DNA from 2 places in the Aminobacter sp. MDW-2 genome. Region 1 is predicted to be linked to the other one. Evidence: riboswitches for the same ligand, from Rfam matches in the RefSeq annotation. Region 1 holds a riboswitch; the other holds the start of a gene.
What was found. A riboswitch is a leader RNA that binds a small molecule or an ion and turns the genes downstream of it on or off. The one in region 1 is predicted to bind S-adenosylmethionine.
Positions count from the first base shown of each region.

Region 2: it holds a riboswitch for S-adenosylmethionine, as region 1 does, so the genes downstream of both, metA (homoserine O-succinyltransferase) here and H5P29_RS27685 (O-succinylhomoserine sulfhydrylase) in region 1, are expected to answer to the same signal.

Region 1 covers NZ_CP060197.1:5,615,333-5,623,081, forward strand. Annotated here, with positions in the region: gene H5P29_RS27675 (ABC transporter substrate-binding protein) at 1-561, opposite strand, end outside; gene H5P29_RS27680 (2'-deoxycytidine 5'-triphosphate deaminase) at 671-1,759, opposite strand; SAM riboswitch at 1,901-1,978, shown strand; gene H5P29_RS27685 (O-succinylhomoserine sulfhydrylase) at 2,022-3,215, shown strand; gene apaG (Co2+/Mg2+ efflux protein ApaG) at 3,376-3,768, shown strand; gene H5P29_RS27695 (Hsp33 family molecular chaperone) at 3,788-4,795, opposite strand; gene argF (ornithine carbamoyltransferase) at 4,897-5,814, opposite strand; gene H5P29_RS27705 (aspartate aminotransferase family protein) at 5,830-7,023, opposite strand; gene H5P29_RS27710 (GcrA family cell cycle regulator) at 7,378-7,749, shown strand, end outside.
Region 2 covers NZ_CP060197.1:1,924,428-1,932,176, forward strand. Annotated here, with positions in the region: gene H5P29_RS09450 (MFS transporter) at 1-278, opposite strand, end outside; gene H5P29_RS09455 (LysR family transcriptional regulator) at 419-1,276, shown strand; gene metA (homoserine O-succinyltransferase) at 1,323-2,246, opposite strand; SAM riboswitch at 2,296-2,373, opposite strand; gene hisC (histidinol-phosphate transaminase) at 2,527-3,639, shown strand; gene H5P29_RS09470 (prephenate/arogenate dehydrogenase family protein) at 3,643-4,578, shown strand; gene H5P29_RS09475 (DUF2125 domain-containing protein) at 4,639-5,637, opposite strand; gene H5P29_RS09480 (gamma-glutamylcyclotransferase) at 5,694-6,212, shown strand; gene H5P29_RS09485 (bifunctional transcriptional activator/DNA repair enzyme AdaA) at 6,286-7,341, shown strand; gene H5P29_RS09490 (demethoxyubiquinone hydroxylase family protein) at 7,402-7,749, shown strand, end outside.

The DNA.
Region 1 (7,749 bases):
GTCGGCGACGACGGCGTCGAGGCGGCCATTGGTCAGGTCGGCCACGGCCTCGTCCTGCGTCGGATAGAGCTTCACGTCGGCGCCGGCCTTGGCATAGTGGTCCTCTGCATAGATGCTCTGCGTCGTCGAGGCCTGTGCGCCCACCGACTTGCCCTTCAGCGCATCGGGCTCCGGTGAGGTCAACTCGGAGGTCTTGAGCGCAATCAGCGCCAGCGGCGTGGTGTAATATTTGTTGGTGAAGGCAACCTGCTTCTTGCGTTCCTCGGTGATGGTCATCGAGGCGACGATGGCGTCGAACTTCTTGCCCTGCAGCGCCGGAATGATGCCGTCCCAATCCTGGGCGACGATCTCGCATTCGACCTTCATCTGAGCGCACAGCGCATTGGCGATGTCGACGTCGAAGCCGACGAGCTTGCCGTCGGCGCTCAGATTGTTGAAGGGCGGATAGGCCCCCTCTGTGGCGATCTTGAGCTTTGTTGAGTCCTGCGCCGAGGCATCGCCCGCCGCAGACAACAGCGCTGCCAGCGAAGCAGCGCAAGCGAACTTCCACGAAATCTGCATGATCCTCTCCATTTGCCGGGCACCCTTATGTCGGGCGTCCCTGCCCGCAGCCAAGCACAGCGGCTTGAAATGGACAAGCAGACTAAGGTCGGCAGACCCTGACCTAAGGTCAGTCCGTACGGAAATGCTTTGAGAGCTTCAGTCCCTGAGCCTGATAGTTGGAGCCGAGGTCGGTGCCATAAAGCGCTTTCGGGCGTGCCAGCATGTGCTCGTAGACGAGGCGGCCGACGACCTGGCCGTGTTCCAGGATGAACGGCACTTCGTGGCTGCGTACCTCGAGCACGGCGCGGCTGCCGGTGCCGCCGGCGCCGGAATGGCCGAAGCCTGGATCGAAGAAGCCGGCATAGTGGACGCGGAACTCGCCGACCAGCGGGTCGAACGGCGTCATTTCGGCGGCGTAGAGCGGCGGCACATGCACAGCCTCGCGCGACACCAGGATGTAGAACTCGTCCGGGTCGAGCACCAATTCCTCGGCGCCATGATTGTAGATCGGCTCCCAGAAGTCGACGACCTTCTGGGCGGCGCGCTTGTCGACGTCGACGAGGCCGGTATGGTGCTTGCCACGATAACCGACGATGCTGCCGGGCGCACCGGCAAGGTCGATCGACAGCGCGATGCCGCCCCCTGAAATGTTTGGCGGATCGATCGCCACCAGCCGGTCGGACAGGTGCAGCGCGTTGAGCTCGGTTTCCGACAACAGCGCATTTCCCTTGCGGAAGCGGATCTGCGACAGGCGCGAACCCTTGCGCGCGACGATCGGGAAGGTGCGCGGGCTGACTTCGAGATAGAGCGGGCCGCTGTAGCCGGCGGGAATCTTGTCGAACTCCTGGCCACGGTCGGTCATGACACGGGTGAAGATGTCGAGGCGGCCGGTCGAGCTCTTCGGGTTGGCCGAGGCCGATATCTCGGCAGGCAAAGCAAGACTCTCCAGCAGCGGCACGATGTAGACGCAGCCCGTCTCCAGCACCGCGCCATTGCTCAGGTCGATCTCGTGCAGCTTGAGCCGGTCGAGCTTGGCCTGAACCAGCGAATTGGGGCCAGGCAGGAAGGACGCGCGCACGCGATATGCGATGGCGCCAAGGCGCAGGTCGAGGCTCGCCGGCTGGATTTGGTCGGCATCGAGCGGCGACGCCTTGAGCGCGCCCGACGCAAACAGCGCCGCGATGTCCTGGTCTGGAAGAATGCCCGACTGCCGCAATTGCCTCACTCCTCTACAGCGCCACCAGCCCAAAAAGCGAGCCGGGGCCGCTGGATCCCGACCGTTTCCGGGCTCATGTGCGTGGCCCAAAACGTTTAGTCGTCCTCGCAATTGACGCAAGCAGGCTGCGGGTCTAAAGGACATTTATCCCGTGGTGATTTGGCCGGTCGGCTTGCAGCCACGTTAAACAAGTCGCTAAAGGGCCGCGTTGTGGACCGGTTGCGACTTATCGCGGCCGGTTTTTTTGTATTTGGATTTGGCTATGAGCTCCGAAAAGCAGCGTAACTGGAAACCCCAGACCACCCTCGTCCATGGCGGCAGCCTTCGCTCCGGCTTCGGCGAGACCTCGGAATCGATCTTCCTGACCCAGGGCTATGTCTATGAAAGCGCCGAAAGCGCCGAGGCCCGCTTCAAGGGCGAGACCCCCGGCTTCATCTATTCGCGCTACGCCAATCCCACCGTCGACATGTTCGAAAAGCGCATGTGTGCGCTCGAAGGCGCGGAGGACGCACGTGCCACCGCCTCCGGCATGGCGGCCGTCACCGCCGCCATCCTGTGCGGCCTGAAGGCCGGCGACCACATCGTTGCTGCCCGTGCCCTGTTCGGCTCGTGCCGTTGGGTCGTCGAGACGCTGGCGCCCAAGTATGGCATCGAGGCGACGCTGGTCGACGGCACGCTGATCGAGAACTGGGAAAAGGCGGTCCAGCCCAACACCAAGCTGTTCTTCCTGGAAAGCCCGACCAACCCGACGCTCGAAGTCGTCGACATCGCGGCGGTCGCGACCCTTGCCAATTCGATCGGCGCACGCCTCGTCGTCGACAATGTCTTCGCCACGCCGATGCAGCAGAAGCCGCTCGAGCTCGGCGCCCATGTCGTCGTCTATTCTGCCACCAAGCACATCGACGGCCAGGGCCGCTGCCTCGGCGGCGTCATCCTGTCGGACAAGAAGTGGATCGATGAGAACCTGCACGACTACTTCCGCCACACCGGCCCGAGCCTGTCGCCGTTCAACGCCTGGACGCTGCTCAAGGGCTTGGAGACACTGCCGCTGCGCGTGCGCCAGCAGACCGAGACCGCCGGAAAGATCGCCGACTTCCTCGCCGAGCAGCCTGAAGTGTCGCGCCTGATCTATCCGGGCCGCGCCGACCACCCGCAGGCCGACATCGTCAAGCGCCAGATGTCGGGCGGCTCGACGCTGATCTGCTTCGACGTCAAGGGCGGCAAGAAAGCCGCTTTCGCCTTCGAGAACGCGCTGCGGATCGTGCTGATCTCGAACAATCTCGGCGACGCCAAGAGCCTGATCACCCATCCGGCGACGACGACGCACAAGAACCTCACCGACGAGGCCCGCGCCGAGCTCGGCATCGACGACGGCACGCTGCGTCTGTCAGTCGGCCTCGAAGACGCCGACGACCTGCTCAACGACATCGGCGACGCGCTGAAGGCGGCGCGCTAGACGCCCGGGACAACGGCGCTCCGCAACCGGGAGCGCCGTTCAAGCGGGCGGTAAGATCCGCCACAGCCTCATCACAATCGGCGTGATTTTGTCGAACAGCAGTTGACCCGCAGCCTCGCGCGGCGGACTCTGTCATCGTGCAGGCCAAGGAGCGCAGCATATGTATCGCGCAATCACCCGCAATATCGCGGTCGAGGTCGAGCCCTTCTATCTGGTGGACCAGTCGGAGCCAGCGGAAAACCGCTACGTCTGGGGTTACCGCGTCACCATCGAGAACAATTCCGACGAATTCGTCCAGTTGCTGTCGCGCTACTGGCACATCACCGATGCGAGCGGCAAGGTCGAAGAAGTGCGCGGCCCGGGCGTGGTCGGCGACCAGCCCGAGCTCAATCCCGGCGACAGCTATCAATATGCGTCCGGCTGCCCGCTCTCGACGCCGTCAGGCATCATGGTCGGGCGCTACACCATGCGCAACGAGGCGGGCGAGATGTTCGACATCGCCATCCCGGCCTTCTCGCTCGACTTGCCCGATGCTCGCCCCAGGCTGAACTGACGCATCATTGCGCCCGACTTCACTGTACCGGTGCGAATTCTGCCGGGTCGAATTCGTAGGATTTGGAGCAGAACTCACAGGCGACGCGGATGACGCCGTCTTCGACGCTGTCAGTGATTTCCTCGGCCGTGAAGCCCTGCAGGATGCCCTTGATCTTCTGGCCCGAACACGAGCATTCGTCGACGACGCGAACGCCGTCATAGACGACCACGCCATGCTCGTGGAACAGGCGGTAGAGCAGCCTTTCGGTGCCGACCGTCGGGTCGATCAGTTCGGTCGGCTCGATGGTTCCGACCAACGCCAGAAGCTCCTGCCAGGAGTTGTCGTCCGGGTGGACTGCGATGTCGCGCTCGTCGCCGTCGCCGCCATGGATGTCGGCCACGCGCCGGCGCTCGGGCGAGTCGGGCAGGAACTGCGCCAACAGGCCGCCGGCACGCCAATGCTCGCGCGGGCCGCCTTCGGCCGGCAGCACGAGCTTTGCCACCGACAGCTTGACCTCGGTGGGGATCTGTTCCGACTGGCGGAAATAGGCGCGCGCCGCCTCTTCCAGCGTGATGCCGTTGAGTTCGACGATGCCCTGGTAGCGTTGGGTATGCTCGCCCTGATCGATGGTCAGCGCCAGCACGCCGCTCCCGAGCAGATCCTCGGGCGCGGTCATGCCGGCCTCTATCGCCGCATCGACGCGGTCGGCGTCGAAGCGTGCATAGGCGCGCAGCGAATGCGGCGTGGTGAAGTCGGCGACCAGCATGTCGACCGGCCCGTCAGTGCGGGTCTGGAAGATGAACTTGCCTTCGAATTTCAGCGACGTGCCGAGCAGCACCGTGACCACACAGGCCTCAGCCAGGAGCCTGGCCACCGGCTCGGGATAGTCGTGCCGTCCGAGGATCTGGTCGAGCAGCGGGCCGAGTTGGACGGTGCGGCCACGCACGTCGAGCGGCTCGACCTGGAATGGAACGACATGGTCGTCGCCGGCGAACCCGAATTCGCCGAGCTTGCGTTCGGTGTCAGTCACTGGAACTTGTCCCATCTATAGAGTTCCGCGCCCGGTCGGTCCGCCGACGGTCGCAGAACATGGCTTTGATGATAATTGAATGATCCCGCCCCAGATAGGGTCGCGGGATCACGCATTCAAGCGCCCAGGCACCAGGCGAGCACGGCCTTCTGCGCGTGCAGCCGGTTTTCCGCCTCGTCGAAGACCACCGAGTTCGGGCCGTCGATGACCTCGTCGGTCACTTCCTCACCGCGATGCGCCGGCAGGCAGTGCATGAACAGGGCGTCGGGCTTGGCATGCTTCATCAGGTCGGAATTGACCTGATAAGGCAGGAACACGTTATGGCCGCGGGCGCGATGCTCCTGGCCCATCGACACCCAGCAGTCGGTGACGATGGTGTCGACACCGCGAACCGCGTCTTCGGGCGAGCGCGTGATCATGACCTTGCCGCCATTGGCGCGGGCCCAGTCGATATACTTCTGCTCCGGCTCGCTGCCCTCGGGCACGGCGATGTTGACGCTGAAGCTGAAGCGGGCCGAAGCCTCGAGCAGCGAGTGCAGCACGTTGTTGCCGTCACCGGTCCAGGCAAAGGTCTTGCCGCGCACCGGGCCGCGATGCTCCTCGAAGGTGAGGATATCGGCCATCAGCTGGCACGGATGGGTGTCGTCGGTCAAGCCGTTGATGACGGGAACGGTCGCATTCTCGGTCAGCTCGAGCAGTCGGTCATGCGCGGTGGTGCGGATCATGATGGCGTCGACATAGCGCGACAGCACCTTGGCGGTGTCGGCGATCGATTCCGAGCGGCCGAGCTGCATCTCGGTGCCGGTCAGCATGATGGTTTCGCCGCCAAGCTGACGCATGCCGACATCGAACGAGATGCGCGTGCGGGTCGACGGCTTGTCGAAGATCATCGCCAGTACCTTGCCCTCCAGCGGCTTCGATCGCTCGCCGGCTTTCAGGCGCGCCTTGCGCTTGGCTGCGTCGTCGAGAATCCCGCGAAGGTCGCTCCCGGAAAGTGCCGAGAGGTCGGTGAAATGGCGAATCCCGCTGGTCATGTAACTTCCTTGGGTTCAGCCGCCGCTGGCGGCGGCCTTGGAAAGGCTGGCAGCTCCGGCGCGAACCCGCGCGAGCGCCTCTTGGATGTCCGCGTCGCTGGTCGTCAGCGGCGGCAGCAGGCGGATCACATTATCACCTGCGGGCACCGCAAGCAGCTTGTGGTCACGCAGCGCCATGTTCACCTTGGTGTTGGGCATGGTGCATTTGAGACCGAGCATCAGGCCGGAACCGCGGATACCCTCGATCACGTCGGGGAACTCGTCGGCGACGGCGGCAAGGCCCTGCTTGATCAGCAGTGCCTTGCGGCTGACCTCATCGAGGAAGCCTTCCTCGAGCACGACGTCGAGCACGGCATTGCCGACGGCCATGGCAAGCGGATTGCCGCCAAAGGTGGTGCCGTGCACGCCGGCAGTCATCGCGCTTGCTGCCTCTTCGGTGGCCAGGCAGGCACCCATCGGGAAACCGCCGCCGATGCCCTTGGCGATCGCCATCAGGTCCGGATTGACGCCGGCCCATTCATGGGCAAACAGCTTGCCGGTCCGGCCGATGCCGCACTGGACTTCGTCGAAAATCAAGAGCAGGCCGTGCTTGTCGCAAAGCTGGCGCAGGCGCTTCAGGGATGCGGTCGGGAACGGACGGATGCCGCCCTCGCCCTGCACCGGCTCGAGCATGATCGCCGCCGTCTCCGGTCCGATCAGCTTCTCCGCCGCATCGATGTCGTCAAAAGCGACCTGGTCGAAGCCTTCGACCTTCGGACCGAAGCCCTCAAGATATTTGGCCTGGCCGCCGGCGGCGATTGTCGCCAGGGTGCGGCCATGGAAGGCGCCCTCGAAGGTGATGACGCGGTAACGCTCGGGATGCCCCTTCACATACTGGTAGCGGCGCGCCGTCTTGATCGCGCACTCCAGCGCTTCCGCACCCGAGTTGGTGAAGAAGACGCGGTCGGCGAAGGAGTTTTCGGCCAGGCGTTCGCCAAGCCGGCTCTGGCCGGGGATCTGGTACAGATTGGAGACGTGCCAGAGCTTGGCAGCCTGCTCGGTCAGTGCCTGGACGAGATGCGGATGGCTGTGGCCCAACGAATTTACCGCGATGCCACCAGCAAAATCGAGATATCGCTCGCCGGTTTCGGTGATCAGCCAGGAACCCTCACCTCGCTCGAAAGCCAGAGGTGCACGAGCAAACGTCTCGAAAAGCGCCGAACCGCTCATTATATGTCTCTCCGAAGCCCGGAAAATCAAAAAGCCGCCTCAGAGCGGCGGCCTGCGGCTATATCAGGTTTTTCTGCCATGAAGTCAACGAAAACGTCGCTTATGCCAGCGCATTCCACGCCACCCGTTGCCGCGTAGCCACGTTATCTCGGCAAGTTGGGGAAAACCGTAAAAACCGAATCGTGCTGCCCTCTCGGACTCTTGTCACGGAGTCAGCGCATCGGTAATTGTAATTGAGAAATAACTAGATTTCGTGCGGCGGACATAATCACCGAATAGATGTGGTGTCCAACCGGCTTTGCCCGGACGGAGAAGGATTCCGAGTACTGCGCGTTAAATCAGGAGCACTGTCTCATGAATTGGACTGACGAGCGGGTCGAACTACTCAGGAAATTGTGGTCGGAAGGTCTGAGCGCGAGCCAGATCGCGGCGCAATTGGGCGGCGTCAGCCGCAATGCCGTCATCGGCAAGGTTCACCGCCTGAAATTGTCGAGCCGCGGCCGCGCGACGGCTGCCCCGGCGCGTCAGAAGAAGACGACGCAGGCAACGACCGCGACCAAGACTGTGCAGCGCACAGTCACGGCGACGCGCACCGTGACCGCCAGCATCGGCGCAACCGCGCTGCAGGCGCAGTTCGAGGTCGAGCCGGTTGCCCGCCAGTACATCCGCCCGGTTGAGAACGTCGTCGTGCCGATCTCGCGCCGCCTGCAGCTGGTTCAGCTCAGC
Region 2 (7,749 bases), 2.1 Mb from region 1:
AGGCCGCACATCAAGGAGGTCACGCCGAAAGCGGCAACCGTAAGCGCAAAAACGAGCCGGCGGCCGTAGCGGTCGGCCAGCGTTCCTGTTGCCATCAGCACCGTCGTACAGGCGATGGTGTAGGCGTTCATGATCCACTGCATGCCCTTGAAGTCGGCATGCAGCACATGTTCGAGCGTCGGCAGGATCACCGGCACGCTCGATATCTCAAGACCAAACATCAGCGCCGACAGGCAGATCGCCCCCAGCGCCAGACTGTCTCTCATCGTCAGCTTCATCCCATGTCTCCGGCTGGCGGCGTCGGGGGAGGAAGTCCGGTCGCCGCTGGTTATCTGGAAACATCCGAGATATGCCAAGCTTGATTATGCATAAATGCTATGCAAAACTATATCAGTGATAACAAATCGGTATAGATGAGATGCTGTGGCTCGACGCCGAGGCCGTTCGTAACTTCGTCATGGTGGCGGACCTGCAGAGTTTCACCCGTGCAGCCGACGCCATGGGCTCGACCCAGGCGGCGGTAAGCGTCAAGCTCAAGCGGCTGGAGGAGCGTGTCGGCCGCAAGCTGATCGAACGTACTCCGCGCCGCGTCAGGCTGTCGGCCGACGGCGCGCTGTTCATCGAATCGGCACGCAGCTTCCTAGCCGCGCATGACAAAGCGGTTGCCGGCCTGTCATGTTCGGCGCGGCGCTTCACGCTCGGCATTGCCGGCCATGTCGCCGGACCGGAGGTGACGACGCTGCTGGCCCGCCTCAGCCAGCACGACCCGGCCCTGACCATCGAGGTCCAGGTCGACAATTCGACCTTGCTGCTCGACGCCTTCGACCGTGGCGAGCTCGATGCGGCGATTGTCCGGCGCGAGGACGACCGCCGCGACGGCGAGGTGCTGGGACCGGAGCATTTCGGCTGGTTTGCGACGCCCGAGTTCGATCATCGTCTTGGCGAGCCGATCCGGCTGGCGACGCTGTCGCGGCTGTGCGGCGTGCGCGATCTGGCGATACGCACGCTCGACGATGCCGGCATTCCCTGGGTCGAGGTGTTCGTCGGCGGCGGCTCGTCGTTGGTGACGGCGGCAGTGTCGGCCGGGCTGGCGACGGCGGTCTTTCCCAGCCGTCTCGCGCCTCCCGGAACCGTCGAAGTCAGCCGCAAGTTCGGTCTGCCCGATGTGCCGGCAACCGAAATCGTGCTGCACTCGTCGCTCACCGACCGCCGCTCGCGCGAAGCCCTGCGCATCCTCGCCTGCGCCTTCCACGAGCATCGAGCCAAAGCGGGGTAGGGCAAAGGACCGCGCCCGGCGTCGAGCGCGGTCCTGTTCGGGGAGGCTAGCGGCCCTTGCCGATGTTTTCCAGATCGTACTCGGTGGTCTGGTAGACGCGGTTGATCCAGTTGCCGAACAAAAGATGGGCGTGCGAGCGCCAGCGATTCAGCGGCCGGCGCTGCGGGTCGTCGTCGGGGTAATATTCGTGCGGCACGGCAATCGTCACGCCGGCGGCCACGTCGCGGTCATACTCTTCCTTGAGTGAGGTCGAGTCGTATTCGATGTGGTTGAACATGTAGAGCCGGTTGCCGGCTTCTTCGGCCAGCAGGCTCGGGCCGGTCTCTTCCGATTCCATCAAAAGCTCCAGGCCGGAGCCTTCGGGGATGTCAGAGGCACGGACCTCGGTCCAGCGCGACACCGGTATGGCGAAATCGTCGGAGAAGCCGGCGAGATAGGGCGAGGCAGGCGCGTTGTTGTTGTGGCGGTAGACGCCGAACGCCTTGTGCTCCAGCGTGTGCTTGGGAACGCGGTGAAAATGCCAGGCGGCCGCCATCGCGCCCCAGCAGATGAAGAACGGCGAGTGCACGTTGGTCGTCGTCCAGTCCATGATCTGCTTGAGTTCGTCCCAGTAGGTCACGTCCTCGAAAGGCAGCAGTTCCACCGGCGCACCGGTGATGATGAAGCCGTCGAACTTGCGATCCTTGACCTCTTCCCAGGTCTGATAGAAGGCGATGAGGTGATCTTCTGAGGTGTTCTTGGCCTTGTGGGTGCCGATGCGCACCAGCGTCAGTTCGACCTGCAGCGGGCTGGCGCCGATCAGGCGCGCGATCTGCGTTTCGGTCCTGACCTTGTTGGGCATCAGGTTGAGCAGGCCGATCTGCAGCGGACGGATGTCCTGGCGGAGAGCTGTCTGCTCATCCATGATGGACACGCCCTCTTTTTCCAGCACTTGGCGGGCGGGGAGTTGATCCGGGATCTTGATCGGCACTGTGCGAACTCCAAAAAACAAAACCGGCATTGCTGTCGCAAAGCCGGTTTACGGATCGCAAACGGCCCTTTAGCGACTTGTTTAACGTGGCTGCAAGCCGACCGGCCAAATCACCACGGGTCTATGCCCTGCTATTACGCCCGGTCGGGGATTGCGTCAACCGCGACCCATTCGTCCGGCCAGACCGCCCGGTTCCGCCGGTTTTCCTCGACATTGCGTGCACCGGGCGGTATTTCCGCTGCGGCCTCCGGCCGGAGGCGCCAATCCAGGATATTTCGAAATGACCAAGGCACCCGAGCAGATTCGCCCCGAACCCCGCGCCGGCATCATGGACATCGCAGCCTATGTCCCCGGCAAGAGCTCCGCTCCGGCAGGCGTCGCCAAGGTCCATAAGCTGTCGTCGAACGAAAATCCGCTCGGCGCCTCGCCCCATGCGATCGAGGCCGTCCAAAGGCTATCGCATAAGATGGAGTATTATCCCGATGGGTCGGCGTCACGCCTGAGGCAGGCGATCGCGGCGACCCATGGGCTGAATCCTGCCAACATCCTGTGCACCAATGGCTCCGACGAAGTGCTGGGCCTGTTGTCCCAGAGCTATCTCTCGCCGGGCGACGAGGCCGTCTACACCGAGCACGGCTTCATGGTTTACAAGATCTACACCCAGGCAGCCGGTGCCACGCCGGTCGTTGCCAAGGAGGATGCCGAGAAGGCCAGCGTTGACAACATCATCGCGGCGGTGACGCCGAAGACCAGGATCGTCTTCCTCGCCAACCCCAACAACCCGACCGGCACCTACCTGCCGTTCGAGGAGGTGCGCCGCCTGCACGCGGCACTGCCCAAGAACGTGCTGCTCGTGCTCGATGCCGCCTATGCCGAATATGTCCGCCGCAACGACTATGAATCGGGCGTCGAGCTGGTCGCGGCCAACGAGAACGTCGTCATGACGCGGACCTTCTCCAAGATCCACGGCCTTGGCGGCATGCGCATCGGCTGGATCTATGCGCCGTCGCACATCATCGACGTGCTGGAGCGCATGCGCGGTCCCTTCAACGTCAATGCGGCGGCCATCGAGGCCGGCGTGGCGGCGATGGAAGACCGCGGCCATGTCGAGCGCACGGTGGCGCACAACGCCAAATGGGCGGAATGGCTGGTCGCCGAGTTCGAAAAGCTCGGCCTGCGCGTCACGCCTTCGGTCGGCAACTTTCTGCTGGTGCACTTCCCCGATGACGGCAAGCACTCGGCCGCTGCCGCCGACGATTATCTCACGGCGCGCGGCTATATCCTGCGCAGGGTCACCGGCTACGGTTTCCCCAATGCGCTGCGCATGACCATCGGCACCGAAGAAGCCAATCGCGGCGTCGTCGCCGCACTCACCGAATTCCTGAAAAGTTGAACCATGTCAGATCCTCTCTTTGAAAAGATCGCCCTCGTCGGCATCGGCCTGATCGGCTCGTCGCTGGCCCGCGTCATCCGCCGTGAAGGGCTCGCCCGTCACATTGCGATCACCACCCGCAGCGCACCCACGCTCGCCCGCGCCGAGGAACTCGGCCTCGGCGACAGCTACTCGACCGACGCCAAGGCAGCCGTCAAGGATGCCGACCTCGTCATCGTCTCGGTGCCGGTCGGCTCGTCCGGCGCCGTGGCTGTCGACATCGCATCGGCGCTGAAGCCGGGTGCCATCCTCACCGACGTCGGCTCCACCAAGGCCTCCGTCATCGCGCAGATGGCCCCGCATGTACCCGCGGGCGTGCATTTCATCCCTGGCCACCCGCTGGCCGGTACCGAGAAGTCGGGTCCCGACGCCGGCTTTGCCGAACTGTTCGAGAACCGCTGGTGCATCTTCACGCCGCTGCCTGATACCGATCCGGTGGCGCTGGAGAAGCTGTCGGAGTTCTGGCGCCGCTGCGGCTCCAACATCGATACGATGGATCCCGAACATCACGATATGACGCTCGCCATCGTCTCGCACCTGCCGCACATCATCGCCTACAACATCGTCGGCACGGCCGACGACCTAGAGTCGGTGACCAAGTCGGAAGTCATCAAGTATTCGGCTTCCGGTTTCCGCGACTTCACCCGTCTGGCGGCGTCGGACCCGACGATGTGGCGCGACGTCTGCCTGCACAACAAGGACGCGATCCTGGAAATGCTGGCGCGCTTCTCGGAAGACCTGGCGTCGCTGCAGCGGGCGATCCGCTGGGGCGACGGCGACAAGCTGTTCGAGATGTTCACCCGCACCCGTGCCATCCGCCGCTCGATCATCGACGCCGGCCAGGAAGTCGACGTGCCGAACTTCGGCCGCGAGGCCATCGAGCATCCGGCGAAGGGTTAGGGGAATACGCGAATAGGGGAGCAGGGGATCGTCCCCCTACTCCCCTACTGCCTTACTCCCCTAATCTACCGCCGGTACCATGCCGAGCGGAATGAAGCCCAAAGTCGCCTTGCCCTTGACGATCTTGAGCGGCAGGGTCGGCGCGTCGCCGAGCAAAGCGAGGCCGGTGAAGGCGGTCTCGAACTGCTTGGCCTGCTCCGGAATGACCTGAGACAGGATGCGCGACAGCTCGCGCGGGTTCTGGATCGTCACCTTGAGATCTGCATCGATCAGTCCATCGTCGCCGACCGACCATGGGCCACTGAGTGCGACGCCGGTCGTACCGCCCGACGTCAGCGTCAGCGAGCGAATGCTGCCCGACTGGCCGCGCAGCGCCGGCTGCCTGTTTTCCACAAGGGCAACGCCATTGTTGAGCGAGGTGTCGGCGCTGCCGTCGAGCTTGGGCAGCGTGCGTCCGCCGATCGCCTGCGGGTCGATCTGCAAGCCGGTGAAGGTACCGGCGAGATCGATGTTGGCGCCGTTCGGGCGCAGATGCGTCTGCGTCTGCTCGGCGGTGAACAGCGGCTTGGCGACGCCGTCGATAAACGCTGCCTGGCCGGAAAGCTTGAGCGTTTCGACCGAGATACGTTCGGGCAACGGCTTGGCGATACGTGCGCTGGCATGCAGCAAATCCCAGTTGAATTGCAACTGAGGCAGGTCGGGCGCGGTGATCCTGAGCGGGCCGTCGATCTCCAGCACCGAGTGCATCGGCTGATAGACCTGGGCGGCGGTGCGGAAACTGCCGGCGCTGGCCGAAATCCTGCGCCCCGCATCCTCGTAGTCCAGCCGGTCGCAGAACAGGCCGATGCGGAACGGGAAGCCCTTGATCTCGGGGTTGGCGCATTCGAGCGACACGCCATCGCGGTTGACTCCGGCGATCGCCTTGCGCACCTCGCTTTCGGCCTTGCCGGCGAACCAGAACCATCCGGCGCTGTAGCCGCCGAACAGAAGCACGATGAAAAGCCCGAGCCACATGAAGCGGCGGCTGTAGTTTGCTCTTGGTTCCTGACTTGACGGCATGCTCGGGCTCTCGCTAACGCGGTTCTGTTCACCGCGATCACCAACAGGCTGGCGATATGGGCGATTTTTGGGTTTTTGGCTACGGTTCGCTGATATGGCGGCCAGGTTTCGCGCATGTCGAGACGCGCCGTGCCCGGTTGATGGGGTTTCGTCGTTCGCTCTGCATCCGCTCCTGGGTCCATCGTGGCACCGAGCAGCGGCCGGGCCTGGTGCTCGGCCTCGACCGTGGCGGCTCCTGTGTCGGCCTCGCCTTCCGCGTGCCGGGCGACCTGCGCGACGAGGTGCTTGCCTATCTCAGGGACCGCGAGCTCGTCACCAGCGTCTATCTAGAACGCCAGCTAACCATCCAGCTCGATGGCGGCGGAAAGGCGGAGGCGGTGTGCTACATCGCCGACCGCAAGCATCATCAGTATGCCGGCAATCTCGACGCGGCGCACGCGGCCGAAATCGTCGCCGGAGCCGTCGGCCAGTCGGGCCGCAACGAGGATTATGTGCTCAGCACCGTCGAGCATCTCAGGGCGCTCGGCATTCGCGACCATTGGCTCGAAGAGGTGGCACGTCTGGTCGGCAAATAGCTCTGTGTCAGGAGGCAAAATCAACGCCCGTTTTTCGGCGGCGCGCCGAGCGGAGACGCGCTAAGGATCAGCCATGCTGTTCCAACGCCCCGATGACGACACGCTTTATGATGCCCTGATCGCCCGCGATGCAGGCTATGACGGTTTTGCCTATGTCGGCGTCAGGACGACCGGCATCTTCTGCCGGCTGACCTGCTCCGCGCGCAAGCCCAGGCGCGAGAACGTGCAGTTCTTCGACACCACCGCCGAATGCCTGCATGCCGGCTTCAGGCCCTGCTTGCGCTGCCGGCCGATGATGGGCTCGGGCGAAGCGGAGCCGCTGGTCGCAGCGCTGGCCGAAGCACTCGAACGCGAGCCGGAACGGCGCTGGCTGGAGGCCGATATCGTCGCCATGGGCCTCGATGCCTCGACAGTGCGCCGCGCCTTCAAGCGTCGTTTCGGCATGAGCTTTCTCGAAATGGCGCGGCTGCGCCGGTTGGGGCAAGCGGCAGAGAGGCTGACGTCAGGTGACAGCGTCGTCGACGCCCAGGTCGAGGCGGGTTTCGATTCCGGCAGCGGATTTCGCGCGGCTGTCACCCGGCTGCTCGGCGAGGCGCCGGCCAAGCTGCGCGGCAAGACCATGCTCAAGGCCGACTGGATCGAGACGCCCATCGGCCCGATGATCGCGATTGCGGACCAGCATGCCCTGCACATCCTCGAATTCCTCGAGCGAAAGGCGCTGGCGACAGAGGTGCGCAAGCTGCAGGCGGTCACCGGCTCGGCCATCGCCTTCGGCAGGGCCGCACCGATCGATCAGATCGAGGCGGAACTCTCCGCCTATTTCGCTGGCACGTCTGCGGAGTTCGCAACTCGGCTGGCACCGCAGGGCACGTCCTTTGAACGTCAGGTCTGGGACGGCTTGCGCCGCATTGCTGCGGGCGTCTCGGTGACTTATTCCGGCCTCGCCGCCGAGATCGGCAACCCCGCAGCCATACGTGCGGTCGGCCGCGCCAACGGCGCCAACCCGATCGCCATCGTCATCCCGTGCCACAGGGTGGTCGGCGCCAGCGGCGACCTGACGGGCTATGGCGGTGGCCTCTGGCGCAAGCGCTGGCTGCTTGAACACGAGCGGCGGATGGCCGCTGGCTAGCCTCGTGTCACATATCAAGGATCAGTGATATCAAGGGAGCATCGTAGTCGGGGGACATCGATGCTGCTGCCTGCAAGCGCGGACAAGATCACGATCCAGCGTATCCTCAAGGTCAATCACGCTGGCGAACGCGCCGCGATCAACATCTATGGCGCGCAAATCGCTGTTGCCCGGCGGTTCTTCCCGGTGATCCAGCCGGAGCTGGAGAAAATGCGCGCCGACGAGATCCTTCACGCCAGGATCTTTCGCGACGCCATGCCGACACGCGACACGCGGCCGTGCCGTGTCATGAAGTTCTGGTCGCTTGGCGGCTATGTGCTGGGATTGGTTACATCGGTGCTTGGACCGCAGATGGTCTGGCTGTGCACGGAAGCGGTGGAGGCCACCGTGCATCGCCATCTCGAAGAA